Regions from separate parts of the Streptomyces sp. NPDC048566 genome, predicted to be linked through region 2. Evidence: riboswitches for the same ligand, from Rfam matches in the RefSeq annotation. Region 2 holds a riboswitch; the other holds the start of a gene.
The links. Region 2 has a riboswitch for glycine ahead of gcvT (glycine cleavage system aminomethyltransferase GcvT). Riboswitches for the same ligand answer to the same signal wherever they lie in the genome.
Positions count from the first base shown of each region.

Region 1: it holds a riboswitch for glycine, as region 2 does, so the genes downstream of both, gcvP (aminomethyl-transferring glycine dehydrogenase) here and gcvT (glycine cleavage system aminomethyltransferase GcvT) in region 2, are expected to answer to the same signal.

Region 1 covers NZ_JBICWL010000037.1:7,212-18,300, reverse strand. The annotation lists gene ACGFS9_RS31100 (substrate-binding domain-containing protein) at 1-616, shown strand, start outside; gene ACGFS9_RS31095 (glutamate--cysteine ligase) at 751-2,268, opposite strand; gene ACGFS9_RS31090 (hypothetical protein) at 2,813-3,415, shown strand; gene ACGFS9_RS31085 (DUF5999 family protein) at 3,783-3,989, shown strand; gene gcvP (aminomethyl-transferring glycine dehydrogenase) at 4,107-6,992, opposite strand; glycine riboswitch at 7,170-7,265, opposite strand; gene ACGFS9_RS31075 (PRC-barrel domain-containing protein) at 7,395-7,766, shown strand; gene ACGFS9_RS31070 (DNA polymerase IV) at 7,688-9,268, opposite strand; gene ACGFS9_RS31065 (MerR family transcriptional regulator) at 9,345-9,980, opposite strand; gene ACGFS9_RS31060 (bifunctional nuclease family protein) at 10,197-10,670, opposite strand; gene ACGFS9_RS31055 (MerR family transcriptional regulator) at 10,757-11,089, opposite strand, start outside.
Region 2 covers NZ_JBICWL010000019.1:46,274-57,362, forward strand. The annotation lists gene ACGFS9_RS24700 (BTAD domain-containing putative transcriptional regulator) at 1-2,436, opposite strand, end outside; gene ACGFS9_RS24705 (hypothetical protein) at 2,831-2,992, shown strand; gene ACGFS9_RS24710 (BTAD domain-containing putative transcriptional regulator) at 3,078-3,923, shown strand; gene ACGFS9_RS24715 (L-serine ammonia-lyase) at 4,127-5,494, opposite strand; gene glyA (serine hydroxymethyltransferase) at 5,688-6,950, opposite strand; gene gcvH (glycine cleavage system protein GcvH) at 6,962-7,339, opposite strand; gene gcvT (glycine cleavage system aminomethyltransferase GcvT) at 7,485-8,603, opposite strand; glycine riboswitch at 8,751-8,847, opposite strand; gene ACGFS9_RS24735 (AAA family ATPase) at 9,039-9,707, shown strand; gene ACGFS9_RS24740 (enhanced serine sensitivity protein SseB) at 9,776-10,552, shown strand; gene ACGFS9_RS24745 (enhanced serine sensitivity protein SseB C-terminal domain-containing protein) at 10,815-11,089, shown strand, end outside.

The sequences.
Region 1 (11,089 bases), on a different contig from region 2:
CACGGTCGTCGACGCCTCGGCGTCGATGGGCGAGCAGGTGGGCGACACCGGCCAGACCCGTATGGACGTCACGAAGTCGTCGCTGCTCCAGGCTCTCGCCACGTTCACACCCGAGGACGAGATCGGTGTGTGGACGTTCGCCACGAAGCTCGACGGCGACCGGGACTACCGGGTACTGGTGCCGACCGCGCGGCTGGGCACCGCTCAGGGCGGCGGCACGCAGCGCGAGAGGCTGTCCGCCGCGTTCGGGTCCCTCAAGCCCGTGGCGGGCGGGGCGACGGGTCTGTACGACACCACCCTGGCCGCGTACAAGGCGGCCGTCGCCTCGTACGCGAAGGGCAGGTTCAACGCCCTCGTCGTCCTGACCGACGGCGCCAACGAGGACCCGGGCAGCATCTCGCGCTCCGAACTCCTCGCCGCGCTGCGGAAGCTGGCCGACCCGGAGCGTCCGGTGCCGCTGATAGCGATCGCGGTGGGCCCCGACGCCGACCGCAGGGAACTCGACCGGATCGCGAGGGCGACCGGCGGCTCCGGACAGCAGGTGACCGACCCGGCGCAGATCCACGCGGTGATGCTCAGGGCGATCATGGCGGCCGGTTCGGGCACTCCGGACTGACCGGACCGACCCGCGGGCGGTTCCGCGGCCCCGGCCCGGCCCCGGCCCGGCGACCGGTCACGGCGCGGCCCTCGGGGCCCGGTCACCAGCCGCCGTGACCGGCCGCCCGGGCCGTGGCCGGTCGCCGGGCCGGCTCATCCCAGCGGGACGGGTTCCAGGAGCCCGACCGGCCAGGTGTGCACCGGGTCGCCGAGGTGCATGAGTTCGCCGTAGCGCCGGGTCGTCGCGGCCAGCGCGGCGTCCCGCCCCAGGCCCTTCTCCAGGGCGCGGTGGAAGGTGGCCGCCTGCCAGGCCGCGCCGTTCATGCGCAGGCGGCACCGGTCCTCGATCACACCGAGGTACAGGTCGCGATCGGCCGGTTCGATACCCCACGCGTCCAGGCCGGCGGAGGCCAGCGGGAGGAGTTCGTCGCGGACCAGTGTCACGGCGTCCACCTCGGTGGTGCCCCCGTGCCGGCCGCGCCGCGGCCACATCAGGCGGGCCTCGATGCCGTGCTTGCAGGCCGCGTCGAAGTTGGCGGCGGCGGCCTCGAAGGGCATCCGCGTCCACACGGGCCGGGACTCCTCCGCGAGCGCGCGCACCAGCCCGTAGTAGAAGGCGGCGTTGGCCACGACGTCGGTGACGGTCGGACCGGCGGGCAGGACCCGGTTCTCGACCCGGAGGTGCGGAACGCCGTCGGCGATGTCGTACACGGGCCGGTTCCACCGGTACACGGTGCCGTTGTGCAGGACGAGTTCGGCGAGCCGGGGCACACCGCCGGCGTTCAGGACCGCGGCCGGGTCCTCGTCGTCGCAGATGGGCAGCAGCGGCGGGAAGAACCGCAGGTTCTCCTCGAAGAGGTCGTACGCCGAGGTGACCCAGCGTTCGCCGAACCAGGTGCGGGGCCGCACCCCTTGCGCCTGGAGTTCGGGCGGGCGGGTGTCGGTGGACTGCTGGAAGAGCGGGGGCCGCGACTCGCGCCACAACTCGTGCCCGAACAGGAAGGGGGAGTTCGCGCCGACCGCCACCTGCGGGGCGGCGACCACCTGCGCCGCGTTCCACACGTCGGCGAACCGCCCCGGGGTGACCTGGAGATGCAGTTGAACGGAGGTGCAGGCGGCCTCGGGCGCGATGGAGCCGGAGCGGCACACCAGGCGCTCGACACCGTCGATGTCGAGCGGGAAGTCCTCGCCGCGCGCGGCCACGATCTGGTCGTTGAGCAGTGCGTACCGGTCGACGGCCGACAGGTTCGCGGAGACCAGGTCGTCCTGGCCGAGTGTCGGCAGGATTCCTATCATCACGATGCCCGCGTCGACCTCGCTCGCCTTTCTGTGCGCGTACGCGAGGGAGGTGCGGAGCTCCTCGGCGAGCCGGTCGAATACCCGGCCGCCCAGCCGGTGCGGGGCGATGTTGACTTCCAGGTTGAACATGGCGAGTTCTGTTTGGAAATCACGGCTGGCAATCCGCTGAAGCACTTCCGCATTCATCATTCTCGGCAGGCCGTCGGGCCCGGCGAGATTCAGTTCGATCTCCAGACCCATCAGGTTCTTCGGCCGATCGAACCGCTTCTCCTTCAGCAGCCTCTCCAGCACCGTCAGACACTGCCGGAGCTTGTCCCGGTGGCGCTGTCGGTCGCTCAGGTCGAACGACCCCGCCACGACCTTCTCCCCCATCGCGATGTCCCTCCTCGGCTGGGCCGACCGGCGCTCCGGCGGCGTCGGCGTCCCGGGTACGGAGGATGATGCCCCGGCAACGCGATCCATAACGTCCCGCGCCGGCCCTTCGGCCGCTACCCTGGGACCGGATTCCCCGGGCACATTCACGAGGCATGCGGCAATGAGCAAGTTTACCGCCCGCATGATCTCGTGAAAAACGCCGACGAGTATCGGCCGACCGCTGAGCGCGAACAATACGAGGTCACTCCGTGGGACGGCGGCGCGGAACCGGGACGAAGCGCGCTTTTTCGCGACCGAATAGTGCCTTGCTCTTCATATGCGCGACGACTAGCCGAAACATCGCATGAACACGTGTCGTATAAACTCCGCTACCGAGGCAGAGAGTTCGCGCTCGCGGTCGAGGTCCTGTCGTCACCGTGACGACGACAGGCGGCATTCCTGTCGGCGGATCGAGACCCACGCCCCTCTGACCCGAGAGCTGACAGCGCCGTCCGCCCCCGCCCTCGCGCCACCGTGCCTGTCGAATGAGAGGCGACCCACCATGCCGCTGCACGTACCCCCGGCTCCCGCGCCCGCCCTGCGCACCGTCCTCACGGCACTCGGTTCCCCCACCGCCGTCCGTGAAGCCCGTACCCCCTCCCTGCGCCTGGCCCAGGGACCGATCACCCCCGAGGTCCCCCTGCCGGTCCACGTCCTGGACCGCATCACTCCTGCCGGCGCCTCCGCCACCCGGCTCGCCGGCTGGCGGTTCCTGCTGCGCAGCCAGGGACGTTCGGTGGCCGCGGCCGACACCATGCTCACCGCCGACGGCTGGGCCTTCTCACGCTTCTTCGAGGGGCCCTACATCGCCGCCACGGAACACGCTCTGGGGCAGGCGGAGACCCTACAGCAGCCCTACCAGGCCCGCCTGCTGTCGATTCCGGAGCTGTACATGCTCGCCCTCTGGCTGCACGGGGACACCGCCGCCGACGGCGCCGACGGCCATCCCGCGTCCGCCGACCTCCTCGTGCCGCTGGCCCCCGCGCCCCCCGGCATCGCCGCGCACTGCCCGCACCGTGTCGCCGAACTCCTCCCGGTGATCACCCACCGGGTCACCCCCGTCGCACCCGTCACCCCCGGCCCCCTGCTCGGCTCACCCGCCTGACACCACGCCCCGTGCCCCGCGACCGCCCGCCGGTCGCGGGGCACACCGCTGCCCGGCGGCCGATCGCTCATCGGGGCGGCACCACGCTCGTACGAGGCGGAACGTCCCGCGGACCCGACCGGACTAGCCCTATCCGGCCACCGCGAACCACCCGAAGGGACGGCCCAGTTGGGCTGAACCGTCCGCTCGGGTGATGCGTCATGAACCTGTGAGAAGCGGTGCCGTCAAATCCCTGCGGATCGACGCCCGTAGGGCAACACTGGGTTCCAGACCACACATCAACGGGGGAGCGGCCATGAGTGCACCGAGCCGCGGAACAGACACCACAGCCATCGCAGACCTCTCGACCCAGCGAAAGATCCCTTCCATGTGCCAGCACCAGCCGCCGTGCCCGTCAGCCGCGTCCGCCGACCGGGAGTCCGCCCGTCTCGTGGCGCACCACCCCGAGCAGGGATGGAGCCTGCTGTGCAACGGCGTTCTGCTCTTCGAGGACACCGGTGAGCTCCTGCCGGACGGCCGGATCATCGCCCCGCACCGCCCGCTGGGCAGCGCCACGGTGATGACGGCCGCCTGAGCCGGCACACCCGGCAGGACGCATCAGGGGCCGGTGCGGAGCCTTGCGCTCCGTACCGGCCCCGACGCCTGCCCGCGGGGTGTCACCGTCCGCAGGCGCCCGCGTACACGGCGGTGATCAGTCCTCGTAGGCGTCCAGCGGGGGGCAGGAGCAGACGAGGTTGCGGTCGCCGTAGGCCTGGTCGATGCGGCGGACCGGCGGCCAGTACTTGTCGGCCGCCGAGACCCCGGCCGGGAAGACGGCCTCCTCCCGGCTGTAGGCGTGCTCCCAGTCCCCGCTCAGCGCGGCGGCCGTGTGCGGCGCTCCGCGCAGCGGGTTGTCGTCGGCGGTCCACTCACCGGAACCGACCTTCTCGATCTCCGCGCGAATCGCGATCATCGCGTCGCAGAACCGGTCGAGTTCACCGAGGTCCTCGGACTCGGTCGGCTCGATCATCAGCGTCCCGGCCACCGGGAACGACATCGTCGGCGCGTGGAACCCGTAGTCGATCAGCCGCTTGGCGATGTCGTCCACGCTGACCCCGGTCGCCTTGCTCAGCGGGCGCAGGTCGATGATGCACTCGTGCGCCACCAGATCCCCGGGGCCCGTGTAGAGCACCGGGTAGTGGGGCTCCAGGCGGCGGGCGACGTAGTTGGCGGACAGCACGGCCACCTGCGTGGCCCGCTTGAGGCCCTCGCCGCCCATCAGCCGGACGTAGGACCAGGAGATGGGCAGGATGCCCGCCGATCCCCAGGGCGCGGCGGAGACCGGACCGACACCGGTCTCCGGGCCCGCCTCGGGCTGGAGCGGGTGGTTCGGCAGGTACGGCGCGAGGTGGGCGCGCACTCCGACCGGTCCCACACCCGGACCGCCGCCACCGTGCGGGATGCAGAACGTCTTGTGCAGGTTCAGGTGCGAGACGTCGCCGCCGAAGTGGCCCGGCTTGGCGAGGCCCACCAGGGCGTTCAGGTTGGCGCCGTCGACGTAGACCTGGCCGCCGGCCTCGTGCACCCGGGCGCAGATGTCGGCGACGTGCTCCTCGAACACACCGTGGGTCGAGGGGTAGGTGATCATCAGCACCGACAGCTCGTCGCGGTACTGCTCGATCCTGGCCCTCAGGTCCTCGACGTCGATCTCGCCGTCGTCGGCCGTCTTCACCACGACCACCTTCATGCCGGCCATCACGGCGCTCGCCGCGTTGGTGCCGTGCGCGGAGGACGGGATGAGACAGATCGTGCGCTGGTCGTCGCCGTTGGCGCGGTGGTAGCCGCGGACGGCCAGCAGACCGGCCAGCTCGCCCTGCGAGCCCGCGTTGGGCTGGAGCGACACCTTGTCGTAGCCGGTGACCTCGGCGAGCTGGTCCTCCAGCTGATGGATGAGCGAGAGGTAGCCCTGGGCCTGCTCGGCGGGCGCGAAGGGGTGCAGCTGCCCGAACTCCGGCCAGGTGACCGGCTCCATCTCCGTGGTCGCGTTGAGCTTCATCGTGCAGGAGCCCAGCGGGATCATGCCGCGGTCGAGCGCGTAGTCGCGGTCGGAGAGCCGGCGCAGGTAGCGCAGCATCGCGGTCTCGGAGCGGTACTGGTGGAACACCGGGTGGGCGAGGTAGTCGTCCCCGCGCAGCAGCGCCGCCGGCAGGGTGTCCTCGGCGCTCGCGTCCAGCGCCTCGACGTCGCCGTCGACGCCGAACGCGGTCCACACGGCGGCCAGCTGCCCGCGCGTGGTCGTCTCGTCGCAGGAGATCGACACGTGGTCGTCGTCGACGCCGTGGAGGTTGACGCCGAGGCCGCGGGCGGCCTCCACGACCGCGGCGGCGCGGCCCGGCACCCGCACGGTGAGGGTGTCGAAGTACGCGCCGTGCACGACCTCGACACCGCCGGCGGTGAGCCCGGCGGCCAGGACCGTGGCGTAGCGGTGGGTGCGCCGCGCGATGGTCCGCAGACCGTCGGGGCCGTGGTAGACGGCGTACATGCCGGCCATCACGGCGAGCAGCACCTGCGCGGTGCAGATGTTGCTGGTCGCCTTCTCGCGGCGGATGTGCTGCTCGCGGGTCTGGAGGGCGAGGCGGTAGGCCTTGTGTCCGTCGGCGTCCACGGACACGCCGACCAGCCGGCCGGGCAGGCTGCGGGCGAACTTCTCGCGCACCGCCATGTAGCCGGCGTGCGGCCCGCCGAAGCCCATCGGGACGCCGAAGCGCTGCGTGGTGCCGACGGCGATGTCGGCGTCCAGTTCGCCGGGGGAGGTCAGCAGCGTGAGGGCCAGCAGGTCGGCCGCGACGGTGACGACCGCCCCCAGCGCGTGCGCCTGCTCGACGAGCGGCTTGATGTCGCGTACGGCACCGGAGGCGCCGGGGTACTGGACGAGTACGCCGTTGATCTCCCGGTCGGCGAGGTCGGCCGGGATGCCGTCGCCGAGGTCGGCGACGACGACCTCGACGCCGGTCGGCTCGGCCCGGGTTTGGATGACGGCGATGGTCTGCGGCAGCGCGTCCGCGTCGACCAGGAAGAGGCCCTTCTTGTTCTTGCCCATGCGGCGGGACAGCGCCATCGCCTCGGCGGCGGCGGTGCCCTCGTCGAGCAGCGAGGCGCCCGAGGTGGGCAGTCCGGTGAGTTCGGCGACGACGGTCTGGAAGTTCAGCAGGGCTTCCAGACGGCCCTGCGAGATCTCCGGCTGGTAGGGGGTGTAGGCCGTGTACCAGGCCGGGTTCTCCATGACGTTGCGCAGGATCACCGGCGGGGTGAACGTGCCGTAGTAGCCGAGGCCGATCATCGACCCGAGTACCTGGTTGCGGTCCGCGAGCGAGCGCAGCTCGTCGAGCACCTCGGCCTCGGTCCGGGCGGCCGGCAGGTCCAGCGCGTCGACGTTCTTGATCACGTCGGGCACCGCGGCGGCCGTCAGCTCGTCGAGGGAGCCGTAGCCGACCTGCGCGAGCATCTTGGCCCGGGCTTCGGAGTCGGGCCCGATGTGGCGCTGCTCGAAGGGGATGCCCTGTTCGAGCTCGGAGAGCGGAATGCGGGGGGCGGTCATTGCGGAGGCCTCCTGGTCTGACGCGACCTTCGAGGGGTACCCCGGCACGGGTACCCCGACGGCCTCCCCCTCTGTCATCTCAACCTGAGAGCTTCACCGGTCCGTGCGCTGACGTCCCGGCTTTCACCGTCGGTGAGAGCGGAAGCCCGTGGCGCCCGCCCTGCTTTCCAGAGTGACCTCGTCCGTGCGGTACGTGAGCCTGAGAGATTCCGGGGAGGATTTGCTCCTTCGGCGCCTCCGGTGGCGTCCGGAGGACTCTCCCGCACGGGATCAGCGGCCATCGCCAGCCTACCAGCGGGGACAAGACGCCTGCTTTCGAGTGGCCGCCCATCCGAATGTGCTCTTTTGTAGTGCTTACGGATGTAGTGCTTACGGATGAGTTTGCGACCACGAGGAGGGACCGTGCAGACCGACATCGATCCGCGCAACCTGATCGGCCGCAAGGCGTTCGACCGCAAGGGCACCAAGATCGGCACCATCGACGAGGTCTATCTCGACGACGCGACCGGGGTCCCGGAGTGGGCGGCCATACGCACCGGGCTGTTCAGCAGGGACGCGTTCGTGCCCCTGGAACCCAGCGAGATCGTCGAGGGAACCCTGCGGATCCCCTTCGACCGCGCGCTCATCAAGGACGCCCCCGACTTCGGCGTGGGCCGGCACCTCTCGCCCGAGCAGGAACTCCAGCTCTACCACCACTACGGGCTCGACGTCGCCTCCCCTCCCCCGCCGCCGGACCGCGACTTCGGCCGGCTCGCGGGCTCCGAGGACGCCTGACGGCCGCACTCCGGGAGCGGCGCCGGGGCCACCGGACCGCGGCCGGGAGCGCCGGTTCCCGCCGTCCCCTCGGCGACCTCCCCGGCCGCCCGCCCGTGGTCTCCGGACACGGGCGACCGCCCCGGCCGGACCAGCGGGAGGGGATCGGCCGGTTCCAGCCGCGAGTCGTCCGTCCGGAAGGTCCGGACCCGGCCGGGCTCCGAGTACGGCGTCTCGAAGCGGACCGTGACCCGGCCCAGGCCGCTCCCCTGCACCCATCCGTGCCCGAACTCGGCGTGCCGGACGTCGTGCCCCGCGGGCCAGCGCCGCTCGGCCGACGGCTCCCTCCCGCCCGCCGGGCCGGCGTCCGCCTGCCCCTCGACCGGCGGTCCTCCCGCCGGCTCCACCGCCGCCGGGGCCTCGGCCGCGGCCTCGGCGTGGATCTGCCGCGCGTGGGCCTGGGCGAACAGGTCCTCCTGCGTGTAGTCGGCGAGCCCGGAGACCCCGACGCCGAGCAGCCGCACACCTCCGGTCGTGTCCACACCGTCCAGCAGCCGCGCGGCGGCCTCCCGGACGACCCCGGGGTCGTCCGTGGGGCCGCGCAGCGTCTCGGACCGGGTCAGCGTGGAGAAGTCGAACCGGCGCACCTTCAGCACGATGGTGCGGCCCGAGAGCCCGGCCCCGCGCAGCCGCCCCACACAGCGGTCGGCCAGCCGCTGCACCTCCAGGCCCACCCGGACCCGATCGTGGATGTCCACGTCGTAGGTGTCCTCGACGGACACCGACTTCGTCTCCCGCTCGGACACCACGGGCCGGTCGTCGTGCGCCAGCGCCATCGCGAACAGCGCGTGCCCGTGGGCCCTCCCCAGCAGCCGCACCAGCTCGTCCTCGCCGGCCTCGGCGATCTCCCCGACGGTGGTGATCCCGGCGCGGCGCAGATGGTCGCCGGTCGCGGGCCCGACCCCCGGCAGGGTCCGCACGGACATCGGCCCCAGCAGCTCCCGTTCGGTGCCCGGCTCGATCAGCACCAGGCCGTCCGGCTTCGCCTGCTCCGAGGCGATCTTGGCCAGCATCTTCGACCCGGCGAGCCCCACCGACCCGGTGAGCCCCGTGACGGCGCGGATGTCGGCCCTCAGCCGTACCCCGGCCTCGCGCGCCGAGTGCGCGTCCCGGGCCGCCCCACCGGCCTCCAGGTCCACGAACGCCTCGTCGAGGCTCAGCGGCTCCACCAGCGGCGACAGGGCCCGCAGCAGACCCATCACCTGCTCGCTGATCTCCCGGTAGAGAGCGAAGCGCGGCACCAGATACGCGGCGTTCGGCGCCCGGCGTCGCGCCTGCGCCATCGGCATCGCCGAATGCACCCCGTACACCCGCGCCTCGTAGGAGGCCGTGGCGACGACCCCGCGCGGTCCCAGCCCGCCCACGACGACGGCCTTCCCGCGCAGGCTCGGCTTGGACGCCTGCTCCGCCGAGGCGAAGAAGGCGTCCATGTCGAGATGCAGGATCGTCGGGGCGCTTCTCACGTGTCCGATGCTGCCCCATGCCACTGACAACGCCCCCGGCGACGCCGGGGGCGGGATGCCGGTACGGGGAGCGCGCTCACACGGCGCGGTTGCGCCTGCGGGCCAGCTCGTCCGCGGGATGGTGGGCGAGGAGGGTCTCGCCGGTGTCCACGCGCTCTCCGTGGAGCTGCGACAGGGCGCTCTCCACATCCCGCCAGACCACCCCCACGGCGATGCCGAACACGCCCTGGCCGCCCTGGAGCAGCGCGTGGACCTCGTCGGGCGAGGTGCACTCGTAGACCGTCGCGCCGTCGCTCATGAGCGTCATGCGTTCGAGGTCCTGGAAACCGCGCTCTCTGAGGTGCTGGACCGTGGTGCGGATGTTCTGGAGGGAGACCCCGGTGTCCAGGAAGCGCTTGACGATCTTCAGGACCACCACGTCGCGGAAGCTGTAGAGCCGCTGGGTCCCCGACCCGTAGGCGGGCCGCACGCTGGGCTCGACCAGGCCGGTGCGCGCCCAGTAGTCGAGTTGCCGGTAGGTGATGCCCGCCGCGGCGCACGCCGTGGGGCCCCGGTATCCGACCTCGTCGGGAACGGCCCCTCCCTCGTCGGACACTGCCGCCGGCCGACGCGGAGCGTGATCGGCCGCGCTGCCATGAAGCGGGTACGGGCCGCTCTCCCCCAGACCGCGTCCGGGAGCACCCCCAGCCGTACCGTCGCCGCTGCTTCTCACGCCGACCTCCGTCCTTGACCTGCCTTCTCGACGGTAGGCAGTCACCAGGGGCGCGTCAACGATCGCCACACTCGGCACGCCGGGTGATAATCACCCAACGAGTGGTTTGTCGTGTCCTACCGCGGGGAAAGGCTAGCCGAATGCGCTCGGCGCGGGCCGCGCCACACCCCACGCGCCGCGGGCAAATGCCGCCGGGAACGCGCGGGGCTCACGGCGTCACTGGCTGTTGGTCCCGAAGTCCTCGGGCGAGATCTGGTCGAGGAACTCGCGGAACTTCTCCACCTCGTCCTCCTGCTCGTCCGGAATCGCGATCCCGGCGTCGTCCAGGACGCCGTCGCTGCCGTAGATCGGCGTGCCGGTGCGCAGGGCGAGCGCTATGGCGTCGGAGGGACGCGCGCTGACCTCGACCCCGCTGGCGAACACGAGCTCGGCGTAGAAGACGCCCTCGCGGAGGTCGGTGATCCGCACTTCCGTGAGCTCCTGGCCGACCGCCTCCAGCACGTCCTTGAACAGGTCGTGGGTCAGCGGTCGAGCGGGGGCCATGCCCTGCTGGGCGAAGGCGATCGCCGTCGCCTCCCCCGGCCCGATCCAGATGGGGAGGTAGCGGTCGCCTCCCACTTCACGCAGAAGCACGATCGGTTGGTTGGAGGGCATTTCCACCCGGACACCTACGACATCGAGCTCGTTCACACAGCAACCCTAGGCCGTGCCCGGGACGTTTGGGTAGTCGGGCACAGAACGGGTGCCCGATCCGCCACCCCCGCGGGCGCCCCCGATCAGGGAAGTCGTACGCCCAGCGCGGTCTGCACGAGCGCCGCGTGCAGCTTCACCGTGAGCCCCGCCAGCTCCTTCGTACGGGCCTCCGCGTGCGCCCGCGTCTGCGGATTGCGATGCCGCCGCAGCGGAGCCACCACCTGGTCCACGAGGCCGGCGTCGCGCTCGGCCGCCGCCTTCATCGCCCTGAGGTGGCGCGGTTCGATCCCGAAGCGCCCCAGCTCGACGACGAGGGCGGCCACGGTCACCGCCTCGGCGTCGTACACGCCGTCCGGCAGGGGCCCGATCAGGCCGTAGGACTCCCACTCCGCGAGCTGCTGCTCACCGATCTCGGC
Region 2 (11,089 bases):
GTCGAGCGCCGCCTCGTAGCGCTTGGTGGCCTCGTCCTGCCGGCCGCGGATCCGGGCCAGGTAGCCCAGTGCCCGGGTGGCGAGGGCGCCGCCGAGCTGTTCGCCGATGTCCTCGAAGATGGCGGCGGACTCCAGCAGATGGGCCTCGGCACGGGCGAAGTCCTGCCGGGTCACGGCCAGCGAACCGAGCGAGTGGAGCGTCGCCGCCTCGCCGAGGCGGTCGCCCGCCCGGCGGCTCGCCGCGAGCGCCGCCTCGTTGGTGTCCCGCCAGTCGTCGAGGCACACCTGGGTCTCCATGAACGTCACCGCGGTGACCGCGAGACCCCAGCAGTGCGCGCTCAGGCCCATCATGGCGGCCTGCCGGACGTGGACGAGCAGCGAGGAGCGCTCCCTGGAGAACCACGCCAGGGGCTCGGCGAGAACCCGGTCCACGAACGCGTCGGGCAGCGGGTACAGGTACACGTCGCGGCCCTGGATCAGCACGTCCTGGCCGTACTCGCGGTCCCGCGCCTCCCGCAGCAGGAAGAGGAAGCAGCCGAGCACCCGGCGGACGGCGGCCTCGCGCGCTTGCGTGGACTCCTCGGTGGCCAGGCGTTCCCGGGCGAGGAGCCGGATCAGGCTGTGCAGCCGGTACTGCCGGTGATGTCCGGTCCCGGTCCCGACGGCGTCCAGCAGCTGCGCGTCCATCAGCTCGTGGACCAGGTCGTGCACCGCGGGCTCGGGGAGGTCGAGGAGTGCCATGACGGCCCAGAGGGAGAAGGGCCCCTCCTCCAGCAGGGCCAGCAGCCGGAACAGCCGCCGGGCGTCCTCGCGCAGGCTGTCGTAGGTGAGGGACAGTCCGGCCCGGATGCCGACGTCGGCGTAGTCGAGTTCGTCCAGCCGGCGCGTCTCGTCCTCCAGGCGTTCGACCAGCTCGGCGATCGCCCAGTGCGGCCGGGCGGCCAGCCGGGCGCCGGCGATGCGCAACGCCAGCGGCAGGTGCCCGCACAGCGCGGCCAGGGTCCGGGTCGCCTCCTGCTCGTCCGCGACGCGTCGCGCGCCCACGATGCGGCCGAGGAGACGGGTGGAGTCCGACGGCGCGATGGTCGGGACGTCCACGCGCACCGCTCCGGCGAGGCCGCCGATGTGGCCCCGGCTGGTGATGATGACCGCGCAGGAGGGCTTGCCGGGCAGCAGCAGCCGCAGCTGGCTCTCCTCGACCACGTTGTCCAGGACGACCAGCACCCGCCGCTTCGCCAGGAGGGCGCGGTACATCTCGGCCCGCTCCTCCACGTCGTCGGGGATCGCCGTGCCCTGGGTGCCCAGGGCGCGCAGGAACCGTTCGAGGACCTGGGCGGGCGACACCGGGGCGGAGCCCACGCCGCCCAGCTCCGCGAAGAGCCGCCCGTCGGGGAAGTCCGCGGCGACCTCGTGGCCCAGCTGGACGGCCACGGCCGTCTTGCCCACCCCCGGCTTGCCGACGAGCGTCACGATGGGCACCGCCAGGGCGGACCGGTCGCGGAACGACACGAGCAGGTCGCGGACGTCGGCGACCAGGTGCTCGCGCCCGGTGAAGTCGGCGACGGCGGCGGGCAGCATCTCGGGTGTCCCGGCGTCGGCGGGGGCGGCGCCGGCCGCCGGCGCGGCGCGGCTGTCCGGGAGATCGAGCCGGGGGTCCGTGACGAGGATGGAGTGTTCGAGGCGGCGCAGCCGGATGTCGGGCTCCACCCCCAGTTCGTCGAGCATGAGTTTGCGGGCCTCGCGGTAGACGTTGAGCGCCTCCGCCTGGCGGCCGGAGCGGTACAGGGCCAGCATCAGCAGGCCGCGCAGCCGCTCGCGCAGCGGGAACCGCTCGACCAGGTCGAAGAGTTCGCCGACGAACGCCCGATGCCGGCCGAGCGCGAGTCCGAGCCGGATGTGCTCCTCGGTGGCGGTGATGCGCTGCTCCACGAGCCGGTCGGCGCCCGCCTCGACCACCGCACTGGTCAGACCTTCGAGGGGGGCGCCGCGCCACAGGTCCAGGGCCCTGCCGTACGTGCTCGCCGCCTCCTCCGGCTCGCCTTCGTCGTGCCGGGCACGCGCCGCCGCGACGAGCGCCTCGAAGCGCAGTGCATCGAGGGTCCGCTCGTCCGCGCGGAGCATGTAGCCGTGGGGATGGGTGCCGATGACGTCCTCGACGCCGTGCGCACCGAACAGGCGCCGCAGCCCCGAGACACTGATCTGGAGCTGCGCGCGTGCCGTCGCCGGCGGAGCCTCGCCGTACATGGCGCCGATCAGCCGGTCCGCGCTCACGACCTGGTTGGCGTTGAGCAGGAGGGTGGCGAGGACGATCCGCTGACGCGCGCCGCCGAGCTTCAGCGCGGTGCCGTCGACGATCGCCTCCAGGGGACCGAGGACGCCGAACCGGACTCCGCGCCCGTCCGTCTCCCCGTCGGCCCCGGGCACGGTCTGCTCCACGTTGCTTCCCCCCAAGAACGTGCACCGCTCGACAAACTCCGCACCGGCGCCGGTGATCGCGTCGACGCTGTGCCGGCCCCTCGCCCGGGCGCTCCGCACCGCCTCGCGCGGCGCCCGTTCGCTCCCCCCGCCGACCGCCGGGCCGAGGCCACCCCTCCCCTTCCGCCGGGATCGGGAGCCGACGCGCGGCCTTGCGCGGCAGGTCCGTCAACGGTCGTCACCACAGCGGTTCGTGACACGATGTGCGATTTTGCTATGCCGTCGAGACGCTATCGACTCCCTATTGTTTCCGCCACTCCCATGGATCGTGGCGCGATGGCCGGTCCTGCCAAGCTCTAGGCGTCCTCAAGCAGACGCCGCAAGGCCGGACTCCCGGAGCGGGGAAATCATGGACATGATCAGAAGTGGATCGCTTCTCGCCGTATGCGCCTTCTTCTTCGTCGTCATCGCGACGATCACGACCGCACCGCGAGCGACCGCGGTCGCCCCGGCGCACCGGTCGCTCGCGGCCGGCGGAGGGACGGGCGTCGTGGCGCAGCACAACCCCTGGGGGTGACCGGAGGCCGAGGGCCAGTCCCGCCACCGGTACGCGCCCCCTCGGCCGGGTGCCGGACGGACCATCCAAGGAGAGGGCAAGCAGCGTGGACATCGATCTTCTCGGTGCACTTGCGGTACGCGAGCACGGCGTCTCGATCACACCGACCGCCCCCAAGCCACGGCAGGTGCTCGCTCTGCTGGCCCTCAACGCCGACCGGGTCGTGCCGGCCGCCACGGTGATCGAGGAACTCTGGGGCGCCGCCCCGCCGCGCAAGGCCCGCTCCATCCTCCAGAACTACGTCCTTCAGCTACGCGAGTTGATCGGCGCGGCGCTCGCCCAGGCCCGCGACACCGTCCCGCGCTCGGCCAAGGACGTTCTGGTGACGGTGCCCGGCGGCTATCTGCTCAGAGCCGGTGAAGGGCGCAGCGACGTAAGGGAGTTCGAGCGGCTGGCGGACGCCGGGCGGCGGGCCCTGGACGCCGGGGACCCCACACGGGCCGTCCGGCGGCTGAGCGAGGCGCTCGCCCTGTGGACGGGCCGGGCCCTCGCCGACGTCCGCACCGGGCCCCATCTGCACCCCCAGGTCGCGCGGCTGGAGGAGAGCCGGCTCTGCGTGCTGGAGCAGCGCATCGACGTCACGCTGCGGCTCGGCCGGCACCGCGAACTGCTCGCCGAGCTGACCGCGCTCGTCAGCCGCTATCCCACCCACGAGAGCCTGTGCGGGCAGTTCATGCTCGCCCTGCACCGCTCCGGGCGCCGCGGCGAGGCGCTCAGCGCCTACCAGCGGCTGCGGACGACCCTGGTACGCGATCTCGGTCTCGAACCGTCGGCCGCGCTCGCCAGCGTCCAGCGCTCCATCCTCGTCTCCGGCCCGTCCCGTCCGGCCGCCGACGACCTGTCCCTCACCCCGCACCGCCCCCGCGAGGCGCACGCCGCGACCGGCCGATGAGAGCCCGTCCCGGGCGCCGGGGCAGCGGCCCGGGCACGGGCTGACCGGCGGCCGAGGGCACGCGGGGTCCGTGGTCCGGCCCGACAGCCCCGCGGGAGGCGAACGTCCCGTCCGTCCCAGGGCGGCTCCAGGGACTTCCCCTCGCGTGAGCAGGGAGCCCTGACAGCACCGAACCGCAGACGTGCTGGTCAGGGCCCATCCGCCTAGCACTCGATGATGTTCACCGCCAGCCCGCCCCGGGCCGTCTCCTTGTACTTGACGCTCATGTCGGCCCCCGTGTCCTTCATGGTCTTGATGACCTTGTCCAGGGAGACCTTGTGGGAGCCGTCGCCGCGCATCGCCATCCTCGCCGCGGTCACGGCCTTCACGGCCGCCATGCCGTTGCGCTCGATGCAGGGGATCTGCACCAGGCCGCCGACCGGGTCGCAGGTCAGGCCGAGGTTGTGCTCCATGCCGATCTCGGCCGCGTTCTCCACCTGCTCGGGGCTGCCGCCGAGTACCTCGGCGAGCGCGCCGGCCGCCATGGAGCAGGCCGAGCCGACCTCGCCCTGGCAGCCGACCTCGGCCCCGGAGATCGACGCGTTCTCCTTGAAGAGCATGCCGATGGCGCCGGCCGCGAGGAGGAACCGGACGACACCGTCCTCGTCGGCGCCCGGCACGAAGTTGATGTAGTAGTGCAGCACCGCCGGGATGATGCCCGCCGCGCCGTTGGTCGGGGCGGTGACCACCCGGCCGCCGGCGGCGTTCTCCTCGTTCACCGCCATCGCGTAGAGGGTGATCCACTCCATCGCGTGGGCCAGCGGGTCGCCCTCGGCGCGCAGCTGGCGGGCGGAGACGGCGGCTCGCCGGCGGACCTTCAGGCCGCCCGGCAGGATGCCCTCGCGGGACATGCCGCGCGAGACGCAGGCCTGCATCACGCGCCAGATGGCGAGGAGCCCCTCGCGGATCTCCTCCTCGGTGCGCCAGGCCCGCTCGTTCTCCAGCATCAGCGCGGAGATCGACAGCCCGGTCTCCCGGGTGAGCCGCAGCAGCTCGTCGCCCGTGCGGAAGGGGTACTTCAGGACGGTGTCGTCGAGCTTGATGCGGTCCTCGCCGACGGCGTCCTCGTCGACGACGAAGCCGCCGCCCACCGAGTAGTACGTCTTCTCCAGGACGAGCTCGCCCGCGGCGTCGTGGGCGGCGACCGTCATGCCGTTGGCGTGGTACGGCAGGGTCTTGCGGCGGTGCAGGACGAGGTCGTCGTCGAAGGAGAACGCGATCTCGTGCTCGCCGAGCAGGTCGAGCCGGCCGGACGCCTTGATCTGCTCCACCCGGTCGTCGGCGCCCTCGACGTCGACGGTGCGGGGAGAGGCGCCCTCCAGGCCGAGCAGCACCGCCTTGGGGGTGCCGTGGCCGTGGCCGGTCGCGCCCAGCGAGCCGTACAGCTCGGCGCGTATCGAGGCGACCCGCGCCAGCAGGTCCTCGTTGCGCAGGCGCCGGGCGAACATGCGGGCGGCGCGCATCGGGCCCACCGTGTGGGAGCTGGACGGGCCGATGCCGATCGAGAACAGGTCGAAGACCGAGATGGCCACGGGAACTCCTTGGGGTTTCGCCGGACGCCGCTGTCCGGCGGGGGGTGGTGCGGGGACTGCATGGGACGGGGCACCGCGCCTGATTCCAGTGTGCGCGGTGCCCCGGAAGCCCGTACGGATCGAACCGTACGAACAAAAACCGTACGCGGGAAAAACGTACGAACAAAAACGTACGGCCTGGAAGCGTACGGAACTACTTCAGGCCGGGGTACAGCGGGTGCTTGTCGGCCAGAGCGGACACCCGGGCCTTCAGGGCCTCGGCGTCGTAGCTCGGCTTGAGCGCCTCGGCGATGATGTCGGCGACCTCGGTGAAGTCCTCGGCGGTGAAGCCGCGGGTGGCCAGGGCCGGGGTGCCGATGCGCAGGCCGGAGGTGACCATCGGCGGGCGCGGGTCGTTCGGGACGGCGTTGCGGTTGACCGTGATGCCGACCTCGTGGAGGCGGTCCTCGGCCTGCTGCCCGTCCAGCGCGGAGTTGCGCAGGTCGACGAGGACGAGGTGCACGTCCGTGCCGCCGGACAGCACGTCCACGCCCACGGCCTTCGCGTCGTCCCGGACCAGGCGCTCGGCCAGGATGCGGGCCCCGTCGAGGGTGCGCTGCTGGCGCTCCTTGAAGTCGTCGGTGGTGGCGACCTTGAAGGCGACGGCCTTGGCCGCGACCACGTGCTCCAGCGGACCGCCCTGCTGGCCGGGGAAGACCGCGGAGTTGATCTTCTTGGCCAGCTCGGCGGTCGAGAGGATCACGCCGCCGCGGGGGCCGCCGAGGGTCTTGTGGGTGGTCGTCGTGACGACGTGGGCGTGCGGCACCGGGTTCGGGTGCAGGCCCGCGGCCACCAGACCGGCGAAGTGCGCCATGTCGACCATGAGGTACGCGCCGACCTCGTCGGCGATCCGGCGGAACTCCGCGAAGTCGAGCCGGCGCGGGTACGCGGACCAGCCGGCGACGATCAGCTTCGGCCGGGACTCCTTGGCCAGGCGCTCGACCTCGGCCATGTCGACCTGCCCGGTCGCGTCGTCCACGTGGTAGGCGACGACGTCGTACAGCTTGCCGGAGAAGTTGATCTTCATGCCGTGGGTGAGGTGCCCGCCGTGCGCGAGGTTCAGGCCCATGATGGTGTCGCCCGGCTTGAGCAGCGCGAACATCGCGGCGGCGTTGGCCTGCGCGCCGGAGTGCGGCTGCACGTTGGCGTGCTCGGCGCCGAACAGCGCCTTCACCCGGTCGATGGCGATCTGCTCGACCACGTCGACGTGCTCGCAGCCGCCGTAGTAGCGGCGGCCCGGGTAGCCCTCGGCGTACTTGTTGGTCAGGACCGAGCCCTGCGCCTCCATGACCGCGACCGGAGCGAAGTTCTCCGAGGCGATCATCTCCAGCGTGGACTGCTGGCGGTGCAGCTCCGCGTCGACGGCGGCCGCGACGTCCGGGTCCAGCTCGTGCAGGGGGGTGTTCAGAAGCGACATGCGGTGACTCCTCAGCCGGCGGTGAAGGCGGCGTACTCGTCGGCGGACATCAGGTCCTCGGGCTGGTCGGCGACGCGGACCTTGAACAGCCAGCCGCCCTCGAAGGGAGCGGAGTTCACCAGCGACGGGTCGTCCACCACGTCCTGGTTGGCCTCGACGACCTCGCCCCCCACCGGGGAGTACAGGTCGCTGACCGACTTGGTCGACTCCAGCTCGCCGCAGGACTCGCCCGCGGTCACCGTGTCACCGACCTCCGGAAGCTGGGCGTAGACGACATCGCCGAGCGCGTTGGCCGCGAACTCGGTGATGCCCACGGTCGCGACGCCGTCCTCGGCGACGGACAGCCACTCGTGCTCCTTGCTGTAGCGGAGCTGCTGGGGGTTGCTCATGGCCTGAATTCTCCTGTACGCGGGGGAGTGCTGCTGAAAGGGGGAGTCGATCGGGCGGGCCGGCCCGCCCGGAGGCGCCGTGCGAGGCCGCACGGCCCGTGCGACCGGCGTTCCGCGGTCACGGTCCGCCGGTCGCGCACCGGTGTCACTTCCGGCGCTTGTAGAACGGCAGCGCCACGACCTCGTACGGCTCGTGGCTGCCCCGGATGTCCACGCCGACACCCGGGGTGCCCGGCGCGGCGTGCGCGGCGTCGACGTACGCCATCGCGACGGGCTTGCCCAGGGTGGGGGAGGGGGCGCCGGAGGTGACCTCGCCGACGACCTGCCCGCCGGCGACGACCGGGTACCCGGCGCGCGGCACCCGACGCCCCTCGGCGATCAGGCCGACCAGGACCCGCGGCGGGTCCTGCTCGGCGCGGTCGGCGGCCTCGCGCAGCGCGGCACGCCCCACGAAGTCGCCCTCCTTCTCGAACTTCACGACCCGCCCGAGGCCGGCGTCGAAGGGGGTCAGCGCGGTGGTCAGCTCGTGCCCGTACAGCGGCATGCCCGCCTCCAGGCGCAGCGTGTCGCGGCAGGACAGGCCGCACGGGATCAGGCCGGCGGGGGCGCCGGCGTCGGTCAGCGCCTGCCACACCTTCTCCGCGTCGGCGGGCGCCACGAACAGCTCGAAGCCGTCCTCGCCGGTGTAGCCGGTGCGGGCGATCAGCGCCGGTACCCCGGCCACGGTGCCGGGCAGGCCCGCGTAGTACTTCAGGCCGTCGAGGTCGGCGTCCGTGAGCGAGGCGAGGATGCCGGGGGACTCGGGGCCCTGGACGGCGATCAGCGCGTAGGCGTCGCGGTCGTCGCGCACGGCGGCGTCGAAGCCGGCGGCGCGCTCGGTCAGCGCGTCCAGCACCACCTGGGCGTTGGAGGCGTTCGCCACGACCATGAACTCGTGCTCGGCCAGCCGGTAGACGATCAGGTCGTCCAGGATGCCGCCGTCCTCGCGGCAGATCATCGTGTAGCGGGCGCGGCCGACGCCGACGGTGGCGATGTTGCCGACCAGCGCGAAGGCGAGGAGGTCGGCGGCCTGCGGCCCGGTGACGGTGATCTCGCCCATGTGGGAGAGGTCGAAGAGTCCGGCCTTCGTGCGGACGGCGAGGTGCTCGTCGCGCTCCGAGCCGTAGCGCAGCGGCATGTCCCAGCCCGCGAAGTCGGTCATCGTCGCGCCCAGCGAGCGGTGCAGGGCGTCGAGCGCGGTGAGACGGGGGGTGGTGCTGCTCATCGGTGGGGCTCCCAAGGCATGACGGCGAGGTCGTTCCTCCCCATCTGTCATCGGAACCTGAGAGGTTCATCATGACCCCGCGAAACGGTGGTCCTGACTTGCACCTTGGGTGGAGCCACCACGAAGCGGCCCGCTTTTCAGATGTGCCTCGCCCGCGCGGTAACGGTGCCTGAGAGATTCAAGGGAGGGACTTGCTCCTTCGGCGCCCGGGTACACGTACCCGGGACTCTCCCGCGCGGATTCAAGCGGCCGGTATGCAGTTGGCGCGGCCATCATCGCACGCCCCGTCCGATCAGGGCAGTCCGGATCCGTAACCGTGCCGTGGCGGTCCGCTTACGGAAACGGGAAGCGCGGCGCATTACCTTCTCTTTACACTCGGCGTGACGGGAGTCCGCGACCGCGGGGGAGTCCACGTCGAAGGGGAGGGTGGCCACGGTGAACAGGACCAGGGTGTACGCGGCGGGATCGGGCCTCGCGGTGCCCGAGCAGCCGGAGGCGCCGGCCCGGGGGGTGTGCGGACCGCACCGGGCCGCCGTCGTCCGCGACCTCCGCGGCGGCGCGGGCCGCGGCCCGCACGGCCTGCGCTTCGGCGCCCGCGACCTCGTCGTGGTCACCGGGCTGCCCGGCAGCGGCAAGTCGACGCTGATGCGGCGGGCGGTGACCGGTGCGCGCGTCGACTCCCAGGACACCCGCGACCGCTGGGACCGCCGGATGGCCCCGCTGCTGCCGTACGCCGTCTACCGCCCCCTGGTCCGCCTCGCGCACTACGCGGGACTGCGCCGGACGCTGCGCGGGGCCGGCGGCGTCGTCGTGCACGACTGCGGCACGCAGGCGTGGGTGCGCCGCTGGCTCGCCCGCGAGGCGGGCCGCCGCGGCGGCGTCCTGCACCTGCTCGTCCTCGACGTCGGGCCGGACACCGCGCTGGACGGCCAGCGCCGGCGCGGCCGGGGCGTCTCGCGCTACGCCTTCGCCCGCCACCGCGGCGCGGTCGACCGGCTGCTGCGCTCCGTGGAGCGGGGCGATCCGCCCGCGGGATGCGGCTCGGTGGTCCTCCTGGACCGGCGGTCCGCGGACGTGCTGCGCAGCATCGATTTCGGCCACTGACCGGCACCGGCACCCACCCCCACTAACCTTCCAGCGGAACAGTGGTTCGAAGCAGGCGGTTGAGACAGATGGACTTCCCGGCACAGGCACACCCCCATCCGCACGGCGGCTGGCCCGGCAACGAGCTGGAGGAGGTGCTGTCGGCCGCACTCGGCATGGGGGCGGCGGCGTCGGCGGGCGCCCGCATCGTCGAGGTGCTCGGCCGCAGCTTCCTCTGGGTGCCGCTGCCGAGCGGCGGCGGACACGGCAGCGGGCCGCTGGACCTGCCCACGATCGAACTCCAGGGCCAGGCGTACGTCCCGGTCTTCAGCTCCGAGGAGCAGTTCCGGCAGGTCACCGGCGGCCACATGGCGTTCACCATCGCCCCCGCCGTGGAGTTCGCCCGCGGGCTCCCCCCGCAGGTGGGCATCGCGGTCAACCCGGACGGAGTGGTCGGCGTGCCGCTGCCGCCGCCCGCGGTGGCGGACCTCTGCCGGGCCGGCCGCACCCCGCTGGACGGGCCGGCGAGCGGCGGCCGGGTGCGCCTGTTCGAGCCCGACTGGCAGGAGGACCCGGTGGACTTCCTCGCCGCGGCCTCCGCCGAGTTCGCCGGGACCGGCGTCGTGCTCAGCGCCCGGCGCTGCCTGGCGAGCATCGAGGGGGACGCCCCCGTCCTGTTCATCGGCGTGGAACTGTCCCTGTGGGAGGGCGAGGCCCGCACGCTTCCGCTCGACGCCCTCGGCCGGGCCCTCGGCCGCGTCCCGATGGGCATCCCGGTGAACCTGGTCCTCCTGGACGTGGCGGAGGACCCGGTGGGCGACTGGATGCGCGCGCAGGTGCGGCCCTTCTACCAGGCGGGTCACTGAACCACGGGCCCGGCCGGCCCCGCGCGCGGCCGGCTCGGCCGCCGGTGCGCGGCCCCCTGCGCGGGGCCTCGGGAACGCCCGCCCGCGGCCCCGCGCGCCGCGATCGTGACGAAAAGGAGCTCCGGACGCCTTCCCCGGCGGAGGACGTTCGCCGCATAAGCTGGTTTCATGGGCCGGTCGGGGGTGACGCACGTTCTCGGCCGGCGCCTCGGGCGTGAGGGATGAATTCGTCGTGATGTGTTCTCGAAGGGGCGGTTGAAGGGTGAGCGCGTCGGGCACGGCCGCGGCCGGGCAGGTCGAGCACATGCTGCGCCAGGTGACGCCCGGGCGTTACGACGCCTACGAGGCGCTCCTGCGCGCGCTCGCGACCCCCTCGTCCGGCCAGGTGTGGATGCTGCTGTGGCACGGCCAGGCCGGCTCCCCGGACGCCCAGTACGGCAACATGCAGGTGGAGGGCTTCGGTTACGCCCCCTGCGTCACCTCGGCCCAGGAGCTGTCGGCCAGCGGCTGGAACCGCTCGTACGAAGTCGTCGACGG